2 regions of the Streptomyces sp. 796.1 genome follow, and region 2 is predicted to be linked to the other one. Evidence: riboswitches for the same ligand, from Rfam matches in the RefSeq annotation. Region 2 holds a riboswitch; the other holds the start of a gene.
What was found. Region 2 has a riboswitch for S-adenosylmethionine ahead of ACMA1D_RS22355 (aminotransferase class V-fold PLP-dependent enzyme). Riboswitches for the same ligand answer to the same signal wherever they lie in the genome.

Region 1: it holds a riboswitch for S-adenosylmethionine, as region 2 does, so the genes downstream of both, thrC (threonine synthase) here and ACMA1D_RS22355 (aminotransferase class V-fold PLP-dependent enzyme) in region 2, are expected to answer to the same signal.

What each region holds. Positions count from the first base shown of each region.
Region 1 is NZ_JBLIWA010000031.1:76,020-87,590, forward strand. It holds gene ACMA1D_RS21195 (glucosyl-3-phosphoglycerate synthase) at 1-921, opposite strand, end outside; SAM riboswitch class I at 1,098-1,236, shown strand; gene thrC (threonine synthase) at 1,254-2,564, shown strand; gene ACMA1D_RS21205 (MoaD/ThiS family protein) at 2,689-2,964, shown strand; gene ACMA1D_RS21210 (cold-shock protein) at 3,474-3,677, shown strand; gene groL (chaperonin GroEL) at 4,394-6,019, shown strand; gene murQ (N-acetylmuramic acid 6-phosphate etherase) at 6,137-7,084, opposite strand; gene ACMA1D_RS21225 (MurR/RpiR family transcriptional regulator) at 7,262-8,122, opposite strand; gene ACMA1D_RS21230 (hypothetical protein) at 8,253-8,651, shown strand; gene ACMA1D_RS21235 (DUF4031 domain-containing protein) at 8,651-8,980, shown strand; gene ACMA1D_RS21240 (Cmx/CmrA family chloramphenicol efflux MFS transporter) at 9,126-10,439, opposite strand; gene ACMA1D_RS21245 (hypothetical protein) at 10,879-11,571, opposite strand, start outside.
Region 2 is NZ_JBLIWA010000034.1:59,347-70,917, reverse strand. It holds gene trpD (anthranilate phosphoribosyltransferase) at 1-998, shown strand, start outside; SAM riboswitch class IV at 1,249-1,366, shown strand; gene ACMA1D_RS22355 (aminotransferase class V-fold PLP-dependent enzyme) at 1,660-3,147, shown strand; gene ACMA1D_RS22350 (glycerate kinase) at 3,376-4,788, opposite strand; gene ACMA1D_RS22345 (SLC13 family permease) at 4,970-6,376, opposite strand; gene ACMA1D_RS22340 (response regulator transcription factor) at 6,505-7,164, opposite strand; gene ACMA1D_RS22335 (sensor histidine kinase) at 7,161-8,795, opposite strand; gene ACMA1D_RS22330 (small secreted hydrophilic protein) at 8,782-9,108, opposite strand; gene ACMA1D_RS22325 (Lrp/AsnC ligand binding domain-containing protein) at 9,467-9,748, opposite strand; gene ACMA1D_RS22320 (rhomboid family intramembrane serine protease) at 9,745-10,485, opposite strand; gene ACMA1D_RS22315 (hypothetical protein) at 10,716-10,955, shown strand; gene ACMA1D_RS22310 (NYN domain-containing protein) at 11,081-11,571, shown strand, end outside.

The DNA of each region.
Region 1 (11,571 bases), on a different contig from region 2:
GCCGCCGTCCGCGCCGCGCTGGAACTGGGTCAGTCGGGGACGCACCAAGTAGCCGCGAGCCAGCCGGAGTTGGGCCGTGCGGTAGATCGCCGCCGCCATCCGGCCGAGGGCCTGGCCGTCCTGGTGGCGGTGGCGGCGCACGCCCACGTCGACCTGGGCCAGCGCATCGAGCCCGACCGTGTGCAACGCGTCCACCAGCAGCCCGAGCTCCACGCCGTACCCGACCGGGAACGGCAGCCGCTCAAGGAGCGAGCGGCGCGCCGCGTACTCGCCGCCCAGCGGCTGGACGAACCCCGCGAGCTGTGGCCAGTGCAGGTTCAACAGCGGTCTGGCCACCAGCTCCGTCACCCGGCCGCCCTGCCCGGCGGAACCGGAACCGGAACCGGGCCCGGGCGCGTCGGCCGCGGCCGGCCCGCCCACGTCGCCGACCTGCCCCAGCGGCCGGTCGTACATCGCCTTCACGAACTGCACCTCGGGGTCGGTGAGCAGCGGTCCGACGATGCCGGAGACGAAGGTGGAGGAGAAGTCGCGCAGGTCGGCGTCGACGAAGCAGACGATGTCGCCGCGGGTGGCCAGCAGCGAGCGCCACAGCACCTCGCCCTTGCCGGGCACCGTCGGCAGCCGCGGCAGCAGGTCGTCCCGGTGCACCACCTGCGCCCCGGCCTCGCGCGCGACGGCCGCGGTGCGGTCCGTCGAGCCCGAGTCGACCACCACGAGCTCGTCCACCAGCGGCGCGTCGCGCATCAGGTCGCGGCGGATCGTGGCGACGATCGTGCCGACCGTCGCCTCCTCGTTCAGCGCCGGCAACACCACGCTGACCGTGGCCCCACCAGCCCTTTTCGCCGCCAGGAGCCGGTCGAGCTGACGGTCGGCAGCGGACCAGGACCGGCGGCTCAGCCAGCGCTCCACCTCTTCCAGCACCTGCGTGACTCCTTATGCGCGGCGAGCAGCGCTCGATGTTACGTTCATCTCGTGGTTCGGACGACTGTCCGTACTGTTCCAACCTTCGGTTACAGTCTTGAACAACGCGGATGACCGTCGCATGCCGGGGTCATCTCGCCCACAAACGCCTGGCTCCAAGGAGCCCAGTGCCATACCGCTCATCCAGAGGGGCAGAGGGATACGGCCCGTTGAAGCCCCGGCAACCCTCCAGCCGGAAACTCGTACCGCGAGGCTCCCGGTGGGGAAGGTGCCAATTCCGTCTCGTGGCGAAGTGCGCCGCGAGGAAGATGAGGAGAAAGGGCCTCGCCATCATGGCTGTGCAAGTCACCGCAACTCCCACCGCTCCCGCCACGTCGGACGCCTCCGCCCCAGTGGACCTCGGCCCCGCCGCCGCGCTGTCCTGTCGCGAGTGCGGCGAGCGCTTCGAGCTCGGCCCGATCTTCGCCTGCCAGCTCTGTTTCGGCCCCCTCGAAGTGGCGTACGACCTGCCGACCGGTGACCCGCAGGCGCTGCGGCAGCGCATCGAGGCCGGCCCGAACAGCATCTGGCGCTACGCCCCGCTGCTCCCGGTCCCCGCGAACGTCGCCGCCAAGCCCAACCTGAACCCGGGCCTGACCCCGCTGGTCAAGGCCGACCGGCTGGCCGACGCGCTCGGCGTCACCGGCGGCCTGTACGTCAAGGACGACTCGGGCAACCCCACCCACTCCTTCAAGGACCGGGTGGTGGCCATCGCCGTCGAGGCGGCCCGCGCCTTCGGCTTCACCACGCTCTCCTGCTCCTCCACCGGCAACCTGGCCGGCGCGGTCGGCGCCGCCGCCGCCCGCGCGGGCTTCCGCTCCTGCGTGTTCATCCCGCACGACCTGGAGGCCGGCAAGGTCGTCATGGCCGCGGTCTACGGTGGCGAGCTGGTCGGCATCGAGGGCACGTACGACGACGTCAACCGGTTCTGTAGCGAGCTGATCGGCGACCCGCTCGGCGAGGGCTGGGGCTTCGTCAACGTCAACCTGCGCCCGTACTACGGCGAGGGCTCCAAGACGCTCGCGTACGAGATCTGCGAGCAGCTCGGCTGGGAGATCCCGGACCAGATCGTCATCCCGATCGCCTCCGGCTCCCAGCTCACCAAGATCGACAAGGGGCTCAAGGAGCTGATCAAGCTCGGCCTGGTCGCGGACAAGCCGTACAAGATCTTCGGCGCCCAGGCCGAGGGCTGCTCGCCGGTCTCCCGCGCCTTCAAGGACGGGCACGACGTGGTGCGCCCGGTGAAGCCGAACACGATCGCCAAGTCGCTGGCGATCGGCAACCCGGCCGACGGCCCGTACGTCCTGGACATCACCCGGCGCACCGGGGGAGCGGTCGAGGACGTCAACGACCAGCAGGTGGTCGACGCGATCAAGCTGCTGGCGCGCACCGAGGGCATCTTCGCGGAGACCGCGGGCGGCGTGACCGTCGGCGTCACCCAGAAGCTCATCGAGACCGGGCAGCTCGACCCGGCGCTGACGACCGTCGTGCTCAACACCGGTGACGGCCTCAAGACGCTGGACGCCGTGGCGCCCACCACCGGTCCGACGGCGACGATCAAGCCGAACCTCGACGCGTTCCGCGCGGCCGGCCTGGCGGGCTGAGGCCCGCGCGCCGGTCCTGGCCGGCGCGCCCCGGCCGCCGGCCGGACGTCGGCCGTGGACTGGCGGGCCCGCGCCGGCCCGCCGCGACAGCACACTTCCCCGCATCTCCCACGAAGGTGACCCCATGAGCGTCAACGTCCGCATCCCGACCATCCTGCGCACCTACACCGGCGGCAAGGCCGAGGTCAGCGCCGAGGGCACGACCCTCAGCGAGGTGCTGGCCGACCTGGACAAGAACCACCAGGGCATCGCCGCCCGGGTGCTCGACGAGGACGGCAAGCTGCGCCGCTTCGTGAACGTGTACGTCAACGACGACGACGTGCGCTTCGCCGAGGGCCTCCAGACGGCGACCCCGGACGGCGCGGGCATCTCGATCATCCCGGCCGTCGCCGGCGGCTGATCGCCCGTCACCTGCCACGAACTGCCGGAATTGCCCCGTCCACAAGAAAGCGGACGGGGCAATTCCGTGCTCAGAACCGCGATAGAGTTGGTGTGGCTCTCTCCGTTTAGCCCCAGCTCCGCCCCGCACTCGCGGTTCCGCCCCACCCGCAACTCCCCGCTTCCCCCGCACCCTTCACGGGCCCGTGCGTTGAGCGCATATGAGAACCCGTCAAAATGTGCGTGAAATGTGGACATGATTTGCCGGGTTAGTGCCGCCATGTCCGGCCCGACTTGACCGGTATTCACCGGAGTTAACCCCGTATAGCCGATGACGCGCGCCCAGAATTCTCGTCCGATTGACCTGTTGCTCTGGGCATCTGGGCAGATACATTCAGCGGCGGTCGACGCGTTCCGGCGCACGCCCCCGGGGCTCCCTTGGCCGATGGCGAGGGGTTTCTCAGGGGTGAGGTCTGACCCGGGTCCGCGGAGTGCGGTCCTGCGCAAGGGCCAGCAATAGGGGAGTTTGGAATGGCTCAGGGCACCGTCAAGTGGTTCAACGCGGAGAAGGGGTACGGCTTCATCGCGGTCGACGGTGGTGCGGACGTGTTCGTCCACTACAGCGCGATCCAGATGGACGGCTACCGCACCCTTGAGGAAGGCCAGCGGGTCGAGTTCGAGATCTCGCAGGGTCAGAAAGGGCCGCAGGCGGACATGGTCCGCGTGGCCGGCTGAGCGCCGACCGACTGCGCGAAACAAGGGCCCGCACCCTCGGCAGGGGGGTGCGGGCCCTTCGCATGTCCGCAGCGGGTTCTGCGGGCCCGGAACCCCCGGGGCCACCCGCGGGCCCGGCGCCCCCAGCGGCCCTCTGGGCGGCGCGGTGGGGCGGCCAGACGGCGGGGCGGGGCGGTGATGCGGCCGTCAGACGTTCCCGCGCGTTGCGAATGCGTACGGCGAAGGCGGGCGGTGTGCGGTGGGCGGCGGATGCGTACGGGGCAGGTGGCGGGCGTACGGCACGGCCGGCGCCCCGCCCGCCGACACGGGGCCCCGCATCGCGGGGTAACCCGACTCGCACCGGAGGCGGGCCCGACCGCCGCCCCCCACTGACGCTCCTAGCGGAGCGACCTTGCGCCCGCCGCGTCCCCGGCCACCACCCCTCAACGACGCTCCTGACGGAGCGACCTTGCGCCCGCCGCGTCCCCGACCACCACCCCCCATCGACGCTCCTAGCGGAGCGGCCTTGCACTCTAAGGTGCCGAGTGCTAATCATTGGCGTTAGCACTCTGCTGTCGAGAGTGACAGAAGGATCGGGTCGGTGAGGCCCGCAGGCCAAGCGGGGCAAGGAACCGCGGGGCAGGCAGGCCGTCCGTCGCGGGCGCCACGCGGTCCGGAGTATTCACCCTCCCCCAGCCACTGGCCGGGGGCCCCCAGTCCTGGGAGGACCACTTCACATGGCCAAGATCATCGCGTTCGACGAGGAGGCACGGCGCGGTCTTGAGCGTGGGATGAACCAGCTCGCTGACGCCGTCCGGGTCACCCTCGGCCCCAAGGGCCGCAACGTCGTCCTTGAGAAGAAGTGGGGCGCCCCCACGATCACCAACGATGGTGTGTCCATCGCCAAGGAGATCGAGCTCGAAGACCCGTACGAGAAGATCGGCGCCGAGCTGGTCAAGGAGGTCGCGAAGAAGACGGACGACGTCGCCGGTGACGGCACGACGACCGCGACCGTCCTGGCCCAGGCGCTGGTGAAGGAGGGCCTGCGGAACGTCGCCGCGGGCGCCAACCCGATGGCCCTCAAGCGCGGCATCGAGCGCGCCGTCGAGGCCGTCTCCGCGCAGCTCCTTGAGCAGGCCAAGGACGTGGAGACCAAGGAGCAGATCGCCTCCACCGCCTCCATCTCCGCCGCCGACACCCAGATCGGCGAGCTCATCGCCGAGGCGATGGACAAGGTCGGCAAGGAAGGCGTCATCACCGTCGAGGAGTCGCAGACCTTCGGGCTTGAGCTGGAGCTCACCGAGGGCATGCGCTTCGACAAGGGCTACATCTCCGCGTACTTCGCGACGGACATGGAGCGTATGGAGGCGTCCCTGGACGACCCGTACATCCTGATCGTCAACTCCAAGATCTCCGCGGTGAAGGACCTGCTCCCGCTCCTGGAGAAGGTCATGCAGTCGGGCAAGCCGCTGCTGATCATCGCCGAGGACGTGGAGGGCGAGGCCCTCTCCACCCTGGTCGTCAACAAGATCCGGGGCACCTTCAAGTCCGTCGCCGTCAAGGCCCCGGGCTTCGGTGACCGCCGCAAGGCCATGCTCGGCGACATCGCCATCCTCACCGGTGGCACCGTCATCTCCGAGGAGGTCGGCCTCAAGCTGGAGAACGCCGGTCTCGACCTGCTGGGCCGCGCCCGCAAGGTCGTCATCACCAAGGACGAGACCACCATCGTCGACGGTGCTGGTGACAGCGAGCAGGTCCAGGGCCGCGTCAACCAGATCCGCGCCGAGATCGAGAACTCGGACAGCGACTACGACCGCGAGAAGCTCCAGGAGCGCCTGGCGAAGCTGGCCGGCGGCGTGGCCGTCATCAAGGCCGGTGCCGCCACCGAGGTCGAGCTCAAGGAGCGCAAGCACCGCATCGAGGACGCCGTTCGCAACGCGAAGGCGGCCGTCGAAGAGGGCATCGTCGCCGGCGGTGGCGTGGCCCTGCTCCAGGCCTCCGCGGTCTTCGAGAAGCTGGAGCTCGAAGGCGACGAGGCCACCGGTGCGCAGGCCGTGCGCCTGGCCCTGGAGGCCCCGCTCAAGCAGATCGCCGTCAACGCCGGCCTTGAGGGTGGCGTCGTCGTGGAGAAGGTGCGCAACCTGACCCCCGGCCACGGTCTGAACGCCGCGACCGGCGACTACGTCGACCTGGTTGCCGAGGGCATCATCGACCCGGCCAAGGTGACGCGCTCCGCGCTCCAGAACGCCGCGTCGATCGCCGCGCTGTTCCTCACCACCGAGGCCGTCATCGCCGACAAGCCGGAGAAGGCCGCTGCTGCGGGCGCCCCGGGCGGCATGCCGGGCGGTGACATGGACTTCTGATCCCCAGCGGATCAGCTTGTTCCGTACGAACGAGGGCGGCACCCACTGCGGGTGCCGCCCTCGGGCGTTCTCGGGGACGGCCCGGCGGCCGGGGCCGGGGCCCGTTCCCCGCGCCGCTCAGGTCGTACGGGCCGTGTCCAGGGCCGCGCGGAGGTGGCCGTTCGCATCCGTCAGCAGCCGGTCCGCGGTCGGCGCGTCCACGTCGGCGAGCAGCGTGAGGATGGCGGGCTTCACCTCGCCGCCGGTGGCCGCGAGCGCCGCCTCGGTCGCCTCGTCCGACGCGCCGGTGGCCAACTGCACGATGCGCCGGGAGCGGGCCCGCAGCTTGTCGTTGGAGGCCCGCACGTCCACCATCAGGTTCCCGTACGTCTTGCCCAGCCGGATCATCGTGAGCGTCGAGATCATGTTGAGCACCAGCTTCTGCGCCGTGCCCGCCTTCAACCGGGTGGAGCCGGTGAGCAGTTCCGGGCCGACCACCACTTCGATGCCGTGCTCGGCCGCGCCGGCCAGTGCCGAGCCCGCGTTGCAGGCCAGCCCGACGGTCAGCGCGCCGTGCGCCCTCGCGTACTCGACGGCCCCGACCGCGTACGGCGTGCGACCCGACGCCGAGACGCCGACGACGCTGTCGCGCTCGGTCAGGCGCAGCGCGGCCAGGTCGGCGGCGGCCAGCTCCTTGCTGTCCTCGGCGTCCTCGGCCGAGGTGACCAGGGCCGGCGTGCCGCCCGCGATCAGCCCGATGACCTGCTCGGGCGCGGTGTTGAAGGTCGGCGGGCACTCGCTGGCGTCGAGCACGCCGAGGCGGCCCGCGGTGCCGGCGCCCGCGTAGATCAGCCGGCCGCCGCCGGCCATCCGGTCGGCCACCGCGTCGATCGCCGCCGCCACCTGGGGCAACTGTGCGGCGACCGCGGTGGGTACGGCGCTGTCTTCGGCGTTCATCAGCCGGGCGATGGCGAGCGTGTCGAGCCGGTCGATCTCGGCTAGTTCCGGGCGGTACGCCTCGGTCGTCAGGGTGTCGAGCTGGGCCCGGAGCGGCCCGGGCCGGACACCGTCGGCGCTGGTGTTCATGGCGGCGATGGCTCTTTCTCGGTACGGGAGGAGACGGAGCGGGAGCTGAGCGAGGGGAGTGAGGGGAACGAGGCGGAGGGGCGAGGGAGGGGTGGGGCGGGTGAGGGATATGAGGGGTGAGTGAGGGGGAGGGGAAGGCGGTCGGGTGGGTGTCGCCCCGGCCGACCGGGGGTCGGGTCAGCGGCTGGTACGGGGGGTGCGGCGGTGCGCCAGTGCCTCGTAGGAGTCCGAGAGCGCGGGCGCAGCGGTGGCGTAGGTGCGCTGCGCGACGCCGATGAACAGGCAGTCCACGACCAGGAGTTGACTGGTCCGGCTGGACATGGCGGCCGGCCGCAACTCGCTCTCCCGGGCGGAGGACGTGGTGAGCACCAGGTCCGCGTACTGTGCGACCTCGGCGGCCGGGTTGCCGGTGATCGCGACCGTCGTGGCGCCGTGCGCGAAGGCGGTGTGCAGCGGTTCGATGACGTCGGCGGTGCGCCCGGAGTGCGTGATGGCGATGGCCACGTCGCCCGGCCGCAGCTGCACGGCGCCGGTCACCGCGAGGTGCAGATCGGTGTGCGCGTGCGCGATGAGCCCGATCCGCAGCAGCTTCTGCACCAGGTCCTGGCCGACCAGGCCCGAGGCGGCGATCCCGTACACGTCGATGCGGCGGGCCGAGACCAGCGCCGCCACGGCCGCGTCCAACTGGCTGGTGTCGAGCGCTGCGGCGGTGTCCGCCAGGCACTGCTGCTCTTCCTGGGCGAGCTTGGCGACCACGGTGGCGATCGGGTCGTCCACCGCGATGTCGGCGGTGACGGCCGGCGCCCGGCCCGCGGCCTGCTGGGCGGCGAGCGCGGCGAGGGCGAGCCGCAGATCGCGGTAGCCCGGATAGCCGAGCAGCCGGGCGGTGCGCACCACGGTGGCCTCGCTGGTGCCGGTGCGCTCCGCGAGGCCGGTGACGGTGAGCGCGGCACAACCCGCCGGGTCGGCGGCGACCGTCTCGGCGACCCGCTGCATCGAACGGGTCATGGACGGCCCGACGGCCCGCAACGTGGCCATCAGGGCAGCCGGGGCCGGAGGGGCGGCGCCCTGGACGCCGATGAAAGTTTCCTTCAGCTTGCTGCTCACCTTTGAAAGGTATTTTCGGTCATGGCGGGCGTCAAGAGTGACGGAGCCTGACAATGGAGCCATGGAGCTCGAACAGACACTGCACAGGGCGCGGGCGCTCGTACTGGCTGACCTGTCGGCGGGAGACGTGGCGCGGGCGGACGTGGTCTCGCTCGTCGAGGACGCGGTGACGCACCGGCGGTGGTGGGTCGAGCAGTGGCCGGACGGGGCGCAGTTCGTGGCCGGCCTGGTGGCGCAGGACGTCCAGGACGCGCTGCTTGAGCGGTACGGGCGGTGGCCGCTGTGCCCGGTCTGCGTGGGCGGCGGCGACCCGCACGCCCTGGAGGTCGAGCCGGAGCTCGGCCCCGACCCGCGTTGGGTGTGCACCAAGACCACCGTCGAGGTGGCCAGGCTGGGCGCGCTTGAGGCCGTGATCTCGGGCGGCCGGGGCTCCAGATCCGGCGGCAAGGGCGACCACTGATGGCCGTGTACATCGACCCGCCCATCTGGCCGGGCCACGGCCGCATGTGGTCGCACCTGGTCAGTGACGTGTCGTACGAGGAGTTGCACGCCTTCGCGGAGCGGATCGGTGCCCCGCGCCGCGGCTTCGACCGGGACCACTACGACGTGCCGTCCACCAGCTATGCGACCGCCGTCGACCTGGGCGCGGTCGAGGTGACCAGCAAGGAACTGGTCCGCCTGCTCTCCGCCGCCGGCCTGCGCCGCCCCCGCCGGGGCCCGGACGGCACGGCCGTACTCCGCGACGACAGCCTGGGCGACCCGGGTTCGGCGGGCGGGGCGCTGCCGTAGCGGGCGTTGCGGCGGGCGGCAGTCGGCGGGCGGCGGTCGGTGGGACGTGGCGGCGGCGAGCGGTGGTGGGGCGCCGTGGCGGGCCGGCGGGCCGTATGCCCGTACGGCCCCGCCCGCGGTGCGACGGTCGCCCCGGCGCCGGCCCTCAGCCGGTCGCGCAGCCCGCCTTCGGCGCGGCCTCAGTGTCGGCCGCGGGGACGGCGCCGGCTGCGGCTGCGGCCTCCGGCGCTGGGCCGGCGGCATCCGAACCGGAGTCGTCCGAGCTGGCGACGATGCGGCTGACCTGGGCGGTCGGGGCCGCTGGCGCGGTCTGCCGGTGGATGCGGACGGCCACCACCGTGGTGCCGACCGCGAGGGCGGCCAGCGCGGCGCCGGTCCAGGCGACCGCCGGGTAGCCCCAGCCGGCGCCGATGACGAGGCCGCCGAGCCAGGGGCCGAGCGTGTTGCCGATGTTGAACGCGGAGGTCGTGGTCGCGCCGGCCAGTGTGGGCGCCGCGCCGGCGACGTTGAACATCCGGGCGTTGAGCGCGGGCGCGGTGGCGAAGGACGTGACGCCGAGCAGCAGCGACAGCGTCACGGCGGCGACCGGCCACTGGGCGGTGAGCGCCAGCAGCGCGAGCACCACGGTGGACGCGGTGATGCCGCCGGAGATGGTGCCGAACAGGTGGGCGTCGGCGATCCGCCCGCCGACGGCGGTGCCGATCAGCGCGCCGACGCCGAACAGCCCGAGCACCGTCGGCACCCAGCTCTCGGCCATCCCCGAGGTCTCGGTGAGCAGCGGCCCGAGGTAGGAGAAGAGCGCGAAGACGGCGCCGCCGTTGAGCGCCGTCGTGACCAGGGCGAGCCACACCTGGCGGTCGCGGTAGATGAGCAGTTCGCGGCGGAGCGAGGGGGCGTCGGCCCCGGTGGCCGGCGCGGTGCGCGGCACCAGCGCGATCACGCCGACGAGCCCGACCGCGGAGAGCGCGGCGACCGCCCAGAACGCGGCCCGCCAACCTGCGTGCTGGCCGAGGAAGGCGCCGGCCGGGACGCCGGCGATGTTGGCGATGCTCAACCCACCGACCATGACGGCCATCGCCCTGGCCCGCGCGGTCACCGGCACCAGCGACACGGCGACCGATGCGCCCACCGCCCAGAACCCGGCGCAGGCCAGCGCGCTGATCACGCGGGAGGCGAAGAGGAGTCCGTACGAGGGCGCGACGGCGCCGGCTATCTGTCCGAGGCCGAAGACGGTCAGCAGCGCGATCAGGGTCGTACGGCGCGGCAGCCGCAGCGTCGCGGCGGCCAGCACCGGCGCGCCGACCACCATGCCGACCGCGAACGCGGAGACGAGCAGGCCGGCCTGGGGGATGGAGACGCCCATGTCCCGGGCGAGCGGCTGGAGCAGCCCGGAGAGCATGAACTCGGAGGTGCCGAGGGCGAAGACGGAGAGCCCGAGCACGTACACCGCGATCGGCATCCGGTTGCTGGCGGGCGGCTCGACGAGGGCGGCGGCGGGGGGCGCGGGGGCGGGTTCCGCGGCGCGTTCACTGGGGACGGGCATGACCACCATAAACAGCCACCCACCACCCACCATTCCCGCCACCGCCCCTGGCGACCTGCGGTTACCTGGTCGCCTGCGGCTGGCCATGCGGGAGTCGTCTGGTACGGGGGCGTTTCGTACGGGAAGTCGGCGCGTACGGGAGCCGGCGCGCATGGGGGTTGGTGCGTACGGGAGCCGGTGCGTGCGGAAGACGCCTCGCGCGGGCAGTCGTCTCGTACGGACGGGGGTCGTCCGGTGGGCGGGGGCGGCCGGCGGCGGGCAGGCGCCCCCACCCGGGCGCGCGGGTGCGGTCAGGTGCGGCCAGACGCGGAACGCGCGGCCGGGCAGGGGATGTGCGGCTCGGTGGGTGGCCGCTTCACCCGCCGAGGAGCTCCAGTTCGGTGGCGAGGTTGTGGCGGGCCGGGCGCTCCCAGCGGTCGTGGCCGGTCGGCGTGGTGAACAGCCGCTCCAGCGCGAGGAGTTGGCGCAGCACGTCGGCCCGGCCGGCGCGGAACGCGGCCTCGGGGACGAACGCGTACTCCTCGCGCACGGCCGCCGCGTAGGCCGCGTACGCCGCGGGGGCGCCGGCCAGCACCGCCAGGTCGGCGTCGCACAGCACCTGCCCGTTGCGGTCGCCCGCGCCCGGGGCGTGCCCGGTGGTGAGCCGGACCAGCCGGGCCACCTCGGCGGTGGTGGCCGCCGGCACGCCCGCCTCGGTCAGGGCGCGCTCGGCCAGCCGGGCGCTGCGCTCCTCGTTGGTCGAGCGGTCCGGGAGGTAGACGGCGTCGTGGAACCAGGCGGCGAGCCGCACCGCGTCCGGGTCGTCCGCGTGTCCCGCCAGCGTGTCGACGTGGTCGAGCACGGCCAGCAGGTGCTCGGTGGTGTGGTAGCGGCGCTGCGGCTCGGCCCAGCGGGCCAGCAGGTTCGCGCCGTACGGGAGCGGGTCGGGCCCCGGCGCGGCGCCGCGGGCCCGGACGAGCGTGTGGGACCAGCGGGCGAGCAGGGCGTCGGTGGCGGGATGTGGCCCTTCCCCGGCCGGGTCCGCGGCATCCGCTGCCGATGCGGCGGG
Region 2 (11,571 bases):
AGGCGAGCGACGCGCAGATCGCCGGGTTCGCGGTCGCGCTGCGGGCCAAGGGCGAGACGGTCGACGAGGTCGCCGGCATGGTCCGCGCGATGTACGCGCACGCCAAGCTCATCGAGGTGCCGGGGCCCACCGTGGACATCGTCGGCACCGGCGGAGACGGGGCCAAGACGGTCAACATCTCCACCATGTCCTCGATCGTCGTCGCCGGCACCGGGGCCCGGGTCGTCAAGCACGGCAACCGGGCCGCCTCCTCGGCCAGCGGCGCGTCCGACGTGCTGGAGAAGCTGGGCGTGAGCCTGGACCTGACGCCGGCACGGGTGGCCGAGGTCGCGGAGCAGGCGGGCATCACGTTCTGTTTCGCCGTCAAGTTCCACCCCTCGCTGCGGCACGTGGCGACCGCCCGCGGCGAGTTGGGCATCCCCACCACGTTCAACTTCCTCGGCCCGCTGACCAACCCGGCCAAGGTCACCGCCCAGGCCACCGGCGTGGCCGACCCGCGGATGGCGCCGATCCTGGCCGGTGTGCTGGCCGGCCGCGGCACCAGCGCCCTGGTCTTCCGCGGCGACGACGGCCTGGACGAGCTGACCACCACCGCCACCTCACGGGTCTGGGAGGTACGGGACGGCGCCGTGCGGGAGCAGCGCTTCGACCCCAGGGACGTCGGCATCGAACTGGTCCCGGTGGAGGCCCTGCGCGGCGCCGACGCCTCGTACAACGCGGACGTGGCCCGGCGGCTGCTGGCCGGCGAGCGGGGTCCGGTGCGGGACGCCGTGCTGCTGAACTCGGCGGCGGCGCTGGTCGCCCTGGACGGCGTGGACGGTGCGGACGTCGGGGCCGCCGCGGAGTCGGCGGCCCGCTTCGAGGCGGGCGCCCCGGCGGCCGAACTGCCGCCGCTGACCGAGCGGATCGGTGCGGCGCTGGCCCGGGCGGCGGAATCCATCGACTCGGGGGCGGCGCAGCGGACGCTGGAGCGCTGGGTGGCCGCCACCCAGGAGTAGCCGGCCGATCGGTGGCCGGCCGTCGGGCAGACGGTGCGCCGACCGTGGCACGAGGGCGCGTTCCCGTACGGGGGCGCGCCCTCGCGGCTTTCTGGGCCGCCGTACGGAGCCCTCGTACGGAGCCGCCGTACGGAGCTGCCGCAGGCAGGGCGTAGTGGGGCGCAGACGGGTGTGCGGAGGCGATGGTGTGAGGTCTTTGGGGCACGGGGGGTGGTTGCGCTCGTCGTGTGGTGTGGCATGATGCTCTCCAGGTCACGAGTGACAGCGACACAGGCCCCGGCCCGCTGTCCGGCAACCCTCCGTCCGTGGCGGGGTGCCCCGGGTGATGACCAGGCCGTAGGCAGCGAGGCTTACGGCAAGCGCGGACCCCTCGCACTCGATCCGACGATCCGAGTGAGAAAGCCAGGGGTCCTGGTGGTCGAGGGAGATGCTCAGTGAATCAGCGAATGCGCTAGGGCCGGTCAAGGCCCCGCTTTTCCTCCATCCGGATGTCCGGACCTTTCCGGCCTGGTGACCCGTGCGTGCGCACGAAGGTGTCCCGGGCCGTTTCCCACCGATCGACCGCCGTGCCCGGCACGTCGTCGCGCCCACTGGTCGTCGGTGTCCCCCAAACCACGCCGCTTCCGCCGTGTGAAGCCCTGCCCTGCCGGGAGATCTCGCCATGTCCACGCGCCCCTTCGCCGCCGCCCCGTCCACCGTCGCCGCCGCTGCCCCCGTTGACGCCGCCGCTGACGCCGACGCCTGCTGCCAGGCGCAGGACGCCTGCGCCTGCACCGCGACGGCGACCGACGGCGCGCCGCTGCCCGTGCTCGGCACCGACGTGCGGGTGCCGCTGGTCACCGGCGGCGAGGTCGGCTACGCCGCGCTCGACTACGCGGCCAGCGCCCCCGCCCTGCGCCGGGTCTGGGAGGACGTGGCCGCGTACGCCCCGTACTACGGCAGCGTGCACCGCGGCGCCGGCTACCTCTCGCAGCTCTCCACCGACCTGTTCGAGACCAGCCGGGCGGACGTGGCCCGCTTCCTCGGCTGCCGCCCCGACGACGAGGTCGTCTTCACCCGCTCCACCACCGACTCGCTCAACCTGCTCGCCGCCGTACTGCCCGCGGGCGCCCAGGTCTTCGTGTTCGAGACCGAGCACCACGCGGCGCTGCTGCCCTGGCAGCAGCGCGAGGGCGTGCGGGTGACCTACCTGGACGCGCCGCGCACGCCGGACGCGGCCGTACGGACCCTGGAGCGGGCGCTCGCCGACCGCGAGCGGGACGGCGGGCCGGCGCTGGTCTGCGTGACCGGTGCGTCGAACGTGACCGGTGAGCTGTGGCCGGTGCGCGAGTTGGCGGACGCTGCGCACGCGCACGGCGCCCGGATCGTGCTGGACGCGGCCCAGCTCGCCCCGCACCACCCGGTGAACGTGGCCGAGTTGGACGTGGACTGGATCGCCTTCTCCGGCCACAAGCTGTACGCGCCGTTCGGCTCCGGGGTGCTCGCCGGGCGCACGGACTGGCTGCGCGAGGCCGAGCCGTACCTCGCCGGCGGCGGCGCGAGCCGCACCGTGGCGCGCGGCGCGGACGGCGAGGTGGCGGTGGAGTGGCACACCAGCGCGGCCCGGCACGAGGCCGGTTCGCCCAACGTGATCGGCGTGTACGCCATCGCCTCGGCCTGCCGGGCGCTGACCGAGGCGGGCTTCGACGCGCTGGTCGCCCGTGAGCAGCGGCTGATCGCCACCGTACGGGCCGGGCTCGCGGAGGTCCCGCAGGTGCGGGTGCTGTCGCTGTTCGGCGACGACGCGCCGCGGGTCGGCGTCATCTCCTTCGTCGTGGACGGCTGGAACAGCTCGCACTTCGCCGCCGCGCTCTCCGCCGAGTACGGGATCGGCGTGCGGGACGGCCTGTTCTGCGCCCACCCGCTGGTGCGGACCCTGCTCGACAGCGAGCCGAACGAGCCGGGCGAGTGCGGCGCCCCCGAGGGCGCGCCGGGCGAGCGCTCGCTCAACGCGATCCGGGTCAGCTTCGGCGCCGGCACCCCGGACGAGCACGTGGAGCGGTTCGTACGGGCCGTGCGCGAGCTGGTGCAGCAGGGTGCGCAGTGGAACTACCGCACGGAGAACGGCCGTTGCGTGCCGGACCGCGGGGTGGCTGCGCAGGCGCACTGAGCCCGAGCCGGGGCGGGGTGGCTCGCTCTGGTGCGTGGTGGGTCGGTCGTTTCGGCCGACCCGGGGGCGGGGCGGGCCGGTTGATTCGGCCGGCTGAGTGGTGGGTCGGTCGTCGTGGCCGGGTGGGTGGCGGGGGCTGGGGGGGGGCGCGGCCCGGCCCTGGCCCCTTCGGATCGTGCCCCGCCCTGGCCCCGCTGGGCCGTGTTCCCGCCCCGGTCCCGCCGGCGGTCAGCCGCGTACGGCCCGGGCGGCCCGGACGGCCGGGGGTTCGACGCTGGGTGCGGGAGGGCGGGCCGCACTGGTGTGGGTGCTGGCGTGGGGGCTGCTGTGGGTGCCTGGGTGGCCGCCAGTGTGGCGGCCGGCGCCGGCGTCGATGCGGGTGCCGATGAGGATCATGCGCAGGGCTTCCTCCGTCGCGTCGGTGAGGAACTCGCGGGCCCGGTCCAGCGCCTCGGCGAGCCCCACCGGGGCGGGCAGGATGCCGCGGTACGCGTCGACCCCGGCGCCGCGGACCTCCCGGGCGCCGGCGCCGATGGTGCCGGCGAGCGCCAGGACCGGCCGGCCGTGCGCCTTGGCCCGGCGGGCGACCTCGGCCGGCACCTTGCCACGGGTGGTCTGACCGTCGAGCGCGCCCTCGGCGGTGACCACCAGATCGGCGCGGGCCAGCCGGGCGTCCAGCCCGAGCCCGTCGAGCAGGACGTCGAACCGCGGCAGCAACTGCCCACCGAGCGCCGCGAGTCCGGCCCCGAGACCACCGGAGGCGCCGGTTCCGGGGCCGTGCCGCAGATCGGTCGGGGCGGCTGGCCCGGCGGCCCGCGGGGTGAGCACATCGCGCGCGAGGACGGCCGCCCAGTGGTCCAGGGCCGCCGCCAACTCCTCCACCTGGTCCGGGGTCGCGCCCTTCTGCGGGCCGAAGACGCGGGCCACGCCCCGCGGTCCGCACAGCACGTTGAACGGGTTGCAGGCGACCAGGAGCGTGGTGTCGGCCAGGCGCGGGTCCAGGCCGCTCGGGTCGATGCGGGCGAGTCGGGTCAGGGCCCGGCCGCCGGGCGGCAGTTCGCGTCCTTCCGCGTCGAGCAGCCGGGCGCCGAGCGCCTGGAGCGCGCCCGCGCCGCCGTCGGAGGTACCCGAGTCGCCGCAGCCCACCAGGACGCGCCGGGCGCCGCAGTCCAGGGCGGCGCGGATGAGTTCGCCCACGCCGCGGGTGGTGGTGGCGCCCGGGTCGCGCCGGTGCGGCGGCACCAGCGACAGCCCGGCCACGGCGGCCATCTCGACCACGGCGGTGCGTTCCGCGCCGGCGGGGCCGGCGAGACCTGGAGGGCCGGCGGGGCCGGCGGGGGCAGCCGCGGCCAGCGCGCCGCCCCGGGCCGCGGTGCCGAGCAGGGCGAAGTGGCTGGCGATCGGGTCGCCGGTGGGGCCGGTCGCGCGCACGGCGTGCAGGGCGCCACCGGTGGCGGCGGCCAGCGCTTCGGCGGTGCCCTCGCCCCCGTCCACCAGCGGGATCAGGTCGGTTTCGGCGTCGGGCGCGACGCGGCGCAGCCCCTCGGCGATGGCCTCGGCAGCCTCCCGCGCGGAGAGCGACTCCTTGAAGCCGCTGGGGGCGACGGCGAAGCGGAGGGGGCGCGGCGGGTGGGTGTTCATGGTGCTCCGGTGGGTTGGGGGTTGGGGTTCGTGTGCCGTACGGGATATGGGTCGTACGGGCGTACGGGCGTACGGGCGTACGGGGCGTGGTGCGCGTGTCGCGGTCGCGCGGGGTCGGTTCGGGGCGCGGGTAGGGGTTGCGGGTGTACGGGGCGGGGCCGGCCCGGGGCGTGGCGCGGTGTCAGGCGTCGAGCAGGGGCCAGACGGCGAGGGCGAAGACGAGGACCAGGGCGGCCGTCAGCGGCGCCAGGACCAGGGAGAGCCGCAGCAGGTCACGCGGGGTGTAGGTGGGGGTGTCCGGCACGTCGGCGAAGAGCGCGACCGGCTTGGCCGACGCGGGCAGCGTGTGGCAGAACCCGGCGGCTGCGGTGGAGGCGAGGGCCGCCACCACGGGATCGACCCCGGCCGTGCCGGCGGCGGCCACCACCAGCGGCACCAGCACGCTGGAACGCGCCGATCGGGACTGGAGCACCAGGTGGGCCGCGGTGCTCAGGACGATCACCACGGTCAGGAACAGCCAGGGCGGCACGCCGTCCGCCGGCAGCCCCGAGACCAGCCAGCGGGCCGCGCCCGAGGTGGCGAGGGCACCGCCCATGGCCATGGTGGCCGCCATGAACAGCAGCAACGACCAGGGCACGGTGCCCAGCGCGTCCTTCAGCCGTACCGTGCCGAGCGCCGGGGACGCCGCCACCATCGCGCCGATCAGCGCGACGACGGCGGGCGGCACGTGGTGCACCGGTTCGCTGCACCACAGCACGACGACGGTGCCGAGCAGCAGCGCGCAGCGCGCCTCGGCGGGTGTCAGCGGGCCGGTCACCGGCTGCTCGGTGTGTGCCTGGAGTTGCTCGGCCGTGATGCGTACCGGCCCCGTACGGTCGGCGCGCCGAACCGTCGTCAGCAGCACCGTCTCCGCGGCCAGGTGCGAGGAGACGATCGCCAGCGGCAGCCCGAACAGCAGCCAGCGCGCGAACCCGATCTCCTCGCCGGTGGTCTCCCACAGCACGGAGACGGTGATGAGGTGCGCCCCCGCGCCGATCAACGTCGCCACGGCGGAGAGCAGGATCACCGTGGGGAACAGCAGCGCGAGCGCCACCACCAGCCGCGCCCGGTCGGCCAACGCCTTGGCCAGCGCCAGGAACACCGGCAGGGCGAGCGCGGCCCGGCCCGAGGTGGCCGGAATGGCGAACGCGGTGGCCACCAGGGCGGCCGTGGTGAGGTGGACGAGTTGGCGTACGGTGCGCGCGCCGCTCACCAGGAAGGCCGCGGCCCGGGCCGCGAGCCCGCTCCTGGCCACCGCGGCGGCCAGCACGAACGCGCAGATCAGCAGCCAGACGGTGGCGTCGCCCAGGGTGGCGAACAGGGTCTCGCTGCTGATCACGCCGGTCACCGTGAGGACCAGCCCGGCGCCGAGCGCGATGTACGTGTCGTCGACCGGGGTGGCGATCCAGGCGCAGGTGGCCAGCGCGAAGACGGCCAGCGTGATGCGGGCGTCGCCGCCGAGCCCCGGCACGTTGCCCGGCACGGCCAGCACGGCACAGGCGCTCAACGCGGCACACCAGCCGACGGCCTGACGGAGGGAGAGGGTCACCCCGGCAGTCTTCGCACCCTCGGTGAGCCGCTGATGAGCGGACGATGAGGGGAATTTCATCCGGGGTGGGGGCCGGGGCCCGGGTGGCCGAGCTGGTCGGGCCGGCCCCACCCCGCGGACGCCCGCCGTTACGGCAGCCGGTACCCCATCCCCCGTACCGTCTCCACCCGGGCCGCGCCCAGCTTCTTGCGCAGGGCGCGGACGTAGACGTCCACGATGTTGGAACCGGGGTCGAAGTCGTAGCCCCAGACGTGGGAGAGGATCTGTTCGCGGGAGAGCACCTGGCCCGGGTGGCGGAGGAAGAGTTCGAGCAGGACGAACTCGCGGGCCGTCAGTTCCACGGTCCGGGTGCCGGCCCTGGCCCGCCGGGTGCGCAGGTCGAGCGTGAGGTCGCCGCTGCGCAGGGCCGTCACCTCCGGGGCGCGGGCCGCCGTGCGCAGCCGCAGCCGTACCCGGGCCAGCAGCTCCTCGAACCGGAACGGCTTGGTCATCCAGTCGTCCGCGCCGCCTTCGAGGCCGGCCACGGTGTCCCGTACGGAGTCGCGGGCGGTCAGCACGATCACCGGCGTGGTGACCCGGTCCTCCCGCAGCCCGCGCAGGACCGTGAAGCCGTCCTGCCCCGGCAGCCCGATGTCCAGGATGATCAGGTCGAAGTCGCCGGTGCGGGCGTAGTCGGCCGCGGTGTCGCCGTCGGCGGCGATGGTCGTCGTGAAGCCGCCCGCGCGCAGGCCCTTGTCGACGAAGGCGGCGATGCGCTCCTCGTCCTCGGCGATGAGGATGCGGTTCATCGTGCGGGGTCCTCCAGAACCAGGGTGAAGGTGGCGCCGGGCCCGTCGCCCGGCTCGGTGGGGTACGCGGCGCCCGGGGCGCCACCGGGCGGCGGAGTGCCGCCGAGCGGCACGGTGCCGCCGGTCGCCCGGGTGCCGCCAGGCGTCAGCGCGCCGTCGGGCGGCTGGACCTCGGCGCCGTCGCCCGGGTACGGCGCGCCGGAGCGCAGGTCGACCCGGCCGCGGTGGCCCTCGGCGATGGCCCGCACGATCGACAGGCCGAGCCCGGCGCCGCCGCCGTGGCTGTCGGTCGCGGCGCCCGGGCCGCGCGCCCCGCGCCGAGCGGTGCCGTGCCGGAACCGTTCGAAGACCAACTCGCGGTCCTCGGGCCGCACGCCGGGCCCGGTGTCCGCCACGTACAGCTCCACGCCGGTCGCGGTGCGCCGGGAGCCGATGCGGATGCGCTGGCCGACGGCGGTGTGCTGCACCGCGTTCTGGGCGAGCTGCACCATCGCCTGCGTGATGCGCTGCGCGTCGAGCACTGCCTCGCCGTCCGCGACCTCGGCCAGCTCCCAGCGGCGCGGGCCGAGCGTGCGGGCCTTCACGAAGACGTCGGCGGTCAGCTCGGCCAACTGGACCGGGGCCGGGCTGATGAAGTCGGGCCGCTCGACCTTGGCGAGCAGCAGCAGGTCCTCGACGATGCGGCTCATCCGGTCGAGCTCGTCGGTGACCAGCCGCACCGTCTCCTCACGCTCGGCCGCCCCGTCCGGGCCGGTGTTCATGAGCTCCAGATGGCCGCGGACGATGGTGATGGGCGTCCGCAACTCGTGCCCGGCGTCGTCCACGAACTGGCGCTGGGCGCCGAACGCCCGCTCCAGCCGATCCAGCATCGCGTTGAACGTCTCGGCCAGCGCCGCGATGTCGTCGCGGCCCCGCACCGGGATGCGCCGGGTCAGGTCCTGCTCGGTCAGTTGCGCGGCGGTCGCGCGCACCAGCCGCACCGGCGCCAGGATGCGGCCGGCCACCACCCAGCCGATGCCGCAGGTCATCAGCAGTGCGACGGCGGAGATGGCGAGCAGCGTACGGAACACGTCGGTGGCCCTGGCCCGCTCGCGGTCGGCGTGGAAGGCGACCACGAACACGCCGTCCGGAGCGTCGCCGCCCGGGTCGATGGCCACCTTCGTCCACCGCACCTCGCCCTCGGGCCGCTCCAGCGTCCCGGTGGTGCGCCGGTCGCGGGCGATCGCGGCGAGCCCCCGCTCGTCCCGGTAGAGCGGCAGCCGGACCGGGACGGCCCGGTTCTGCCGGACCATCGACGGCGGTCGCGCGTCGTGCACGAGGCCGATCAGCTCCTCGTACGGGTCGGCGTACTGCCGCTCAAGGAAGACCTTCAGCAGCCGGCGCGGCTCGGTGAACGGGGCGCCGGTCCGCGGGTCCCGGCCGCGCTCGACGAAGTGGGCGAACTCGCCGGCCTCCTGCGCGAGGAGCGCCGCGGTGCGCTGGTCGACGTCGCGCAGCAGGATCGAGCGGGTGGTGGTGGCGACGGCGGTCAGCGCGACGGTCATCACCAGCAGCAGCCACAGCAGGATGCGCACCCGGGCGGTCACCCGGCGGCCGGCCCGGCCGCGGCCGGCCGGATCAGCCGTCGTCACCGGGTCCGTCGTCGCCCGCGTCGTCGCCGTCGTCCCCGCCGCCGGGCCGGTCGTCGGTGTCGTCATCGCCCCTGCCGTCGGTCGCTGCTGGTCGGGGCACGGTCTCGTCGCTGGGCGAGGCGGGCCGGTGGGGTTCGGTGCCCGGCCCACCGGAGGGGGTGGTGCCGGGTGCCGGGGTGCCGGATTCGAGTTCGACCCGGGCGGGGGCGGTGGGGGAGTCCGGGCTGTCGGTCAGCAGATAGCTGGTGACGGCTATGCCGAGCGGGATCGCGACGACGGCCACGAGGGCGGCCAGCCGGTGGGTGAGGGCCATGCCCCCACGGTGCGCGGCCGACCCGTGCGCGCGGATGAAGAGTTCCTGAAGATTTCTTCATCTGCGCTGGTCGCGGTCGTACGGTGCGGTCGCGGCGCCGGCATACGTCGGCGGGGCACCGGTGCTCGCGGGTACGGCGGGGAGTGGGCCCGTACGGGTGGCGGGCCGGCCGATGTGCGCCGTCTGACACGCCGTTCCGTACGGTCGGCCGCGCCGCCACCCGAGGCGGGCGCGCGTCCGGCGCTGGCGGTCGCCCCGTGGGCCTGCGGCGCCGGTCGCTGCGGGCACGGGGCCCGGCCGGGTACGGGTGGCGCGGCCGGCCTGACCCACCGCACCCGGCGGGGCGCGTCGTGCGAGGTCAGGCGTCCAGGCCGATGGCGAACGCCGTCTCCAGGTCGTGCTGCGAGTACGTGCGGAAGGCGATGTGCGTCTCCGTCGAGGCCACGCCCGGCACCTTGCTGATCCGGCCGGGGATGACGTCCGCGAGGTCGTCGTGGCGGGCCACCCGCACCAGGGCGATCAGGTCGTGGGCGCCGGTGACCGAGTAGACCTCGCTGACCCCCTCCAGCGCGGCGATCTGCTCGGCGATCTCCGGGATCTGGTCCACGCTGGTCTTGATGAGCACGATTGACGTGATCACGGCTGGCTGTCTCCCTCGGTGGCCTGAACGGGCCCGTTCACTCTAGCCCGCCGCCCCCGGGTGACCTGCGGGCCAGGGCGGCTGCGCCAGCGGGCCAGCGCGTACAGGAAGCCGAGGCCGAAGCCGATCAGATGGGCCAGGTAGGCGACGCCGGGCCGGGGCCCCGCCTGTCGGACGGCCAGCCACTGGAGCGTGCACCAGAACGGCAGCACCAGATAGGCGGGGAAGCGCAGCGGCAGGAAGAAGAGGAACGGGAACAGGCTGGTCACCCGGGCCCGCGGGAAGAGCACCAGGAAAGCGCCGAGCACCCCGGAGATCGCCCCGGACGCCCCGACCAGCGGCTGCGCGGAGTCCGCGTGCGCGACGGCGAAGCCGAGCAGCGCCAGATAGCCGGCGACCAGGTAGCACAGCAGGAACCGCAGCCGCCCCAGCCTGGCCTCCGCCATCGCGCCGAAGACCAGCAGGAAGAGCATGTTGCCCAGCAGGTGCAGCCAGTTCCCGTGCACGAACAGCGCGGTCAGCGGGGTGAGGGCGGCGCTCGGCGGCCCGTCCCACAGGCGCGCGGGCACCACGCCCCAGCGCGCGAAGTAGTCGGCCTGCGCGCGCAGCAGTTCGGAGCGGTCCCCGTCCGGGGGAGCGAGCCCGGCCACGGGGCTGAGGAGGAAGAGCAGACAGCACCCCGTGATGAGGGCATATGTCATGAGAGGGCCGTCGAAGGCCGCCGCCTTCTTGAACATGGTCAGATCATCCCGTACCCCTCCCAAGGTCGCAGATCGCCTCGCTGGGTGCGGGGTGCCGCCACCGCCCCACCCCGGCGACCATCAGGCCGTAGGGTTACGCACAGCACTCCCGCAGTCCGACGGCGCACCGCGGTGGGGTCCGGGCGCTCCCGGGGGCAGTGCGGCAGCCGGGTACGGGAGGCCGTGCGGGCCGCGAACGAACGCGAGATGACGTGAAGGACGACACGATGGCCGTTCCCCAGCCGACAGCACAGACCCGCTGGCGCTGCACCCTGTGCGGCAATCTCACCCGGTTCGACGTGACCCGCTCGACCAAGGCCGTCGAATACGTCCACCTGGACCTGGCCGGCGAGCCCAGCACCGAGGAGCGCAAGGTGGTCAGTGAGACCATTGAGTCGGTGCGCTGCCGCTGGTGCAACGCGGTCGACCAGATCGAGCTGGTGGACCGCCCGGGCGCGGGCGCCTGAGAACGGAGCTGTGACAGGTGGTGGAGCGGACGAGCGGCCCGGACGGCCCGCACGGTCCTGACGGTGCCCGGGCCGCTGCGGCCGGCGGGGACCCGGACGGCCCGCACGGCGAGCCCGGCGAGGTCGTGGAGGGACTCGACCGCCCACTGCCCGAAGGGGTCAGACATCGGGTGGTGGCCCTGGTCGCCGACGCCTTCGGCGGTCTGACCGTCGGCGAACTGCCGCCCCAACTGCGGCAGTACGCCCGCTTCACGCCGACCCGCCGGGCGAAGTTCGCGGGCAATGCGATGGCCGCCGCGGTCGCCACGTCGGCCGCCTTCCGGCAGCGGATCGGGGCCCGGCTCCGGGAGACCCAGCCCGAACTGACCGAGGCCATCGAGGCGGGGTCGCCGCCCGCCGCGGCCGACCCGGTGGACGTCGCCGCCCTCGCGTACGTGCTGCGCCCCACCGGCTGGGTCAAGCTGGTGGAGGCCGCGGGCGAGGAGGCGCAGCGCGCCAACGCCGAACGCGCGGGCGCCCAGGCCCAGGACGAGGTGCGCAAGTTGCGCGCGGAACTCGACCAACTGCGCGCCACCTCCCGCAGCGACGCCGAGCGCGCCCGGGTGGAGCTCGACGC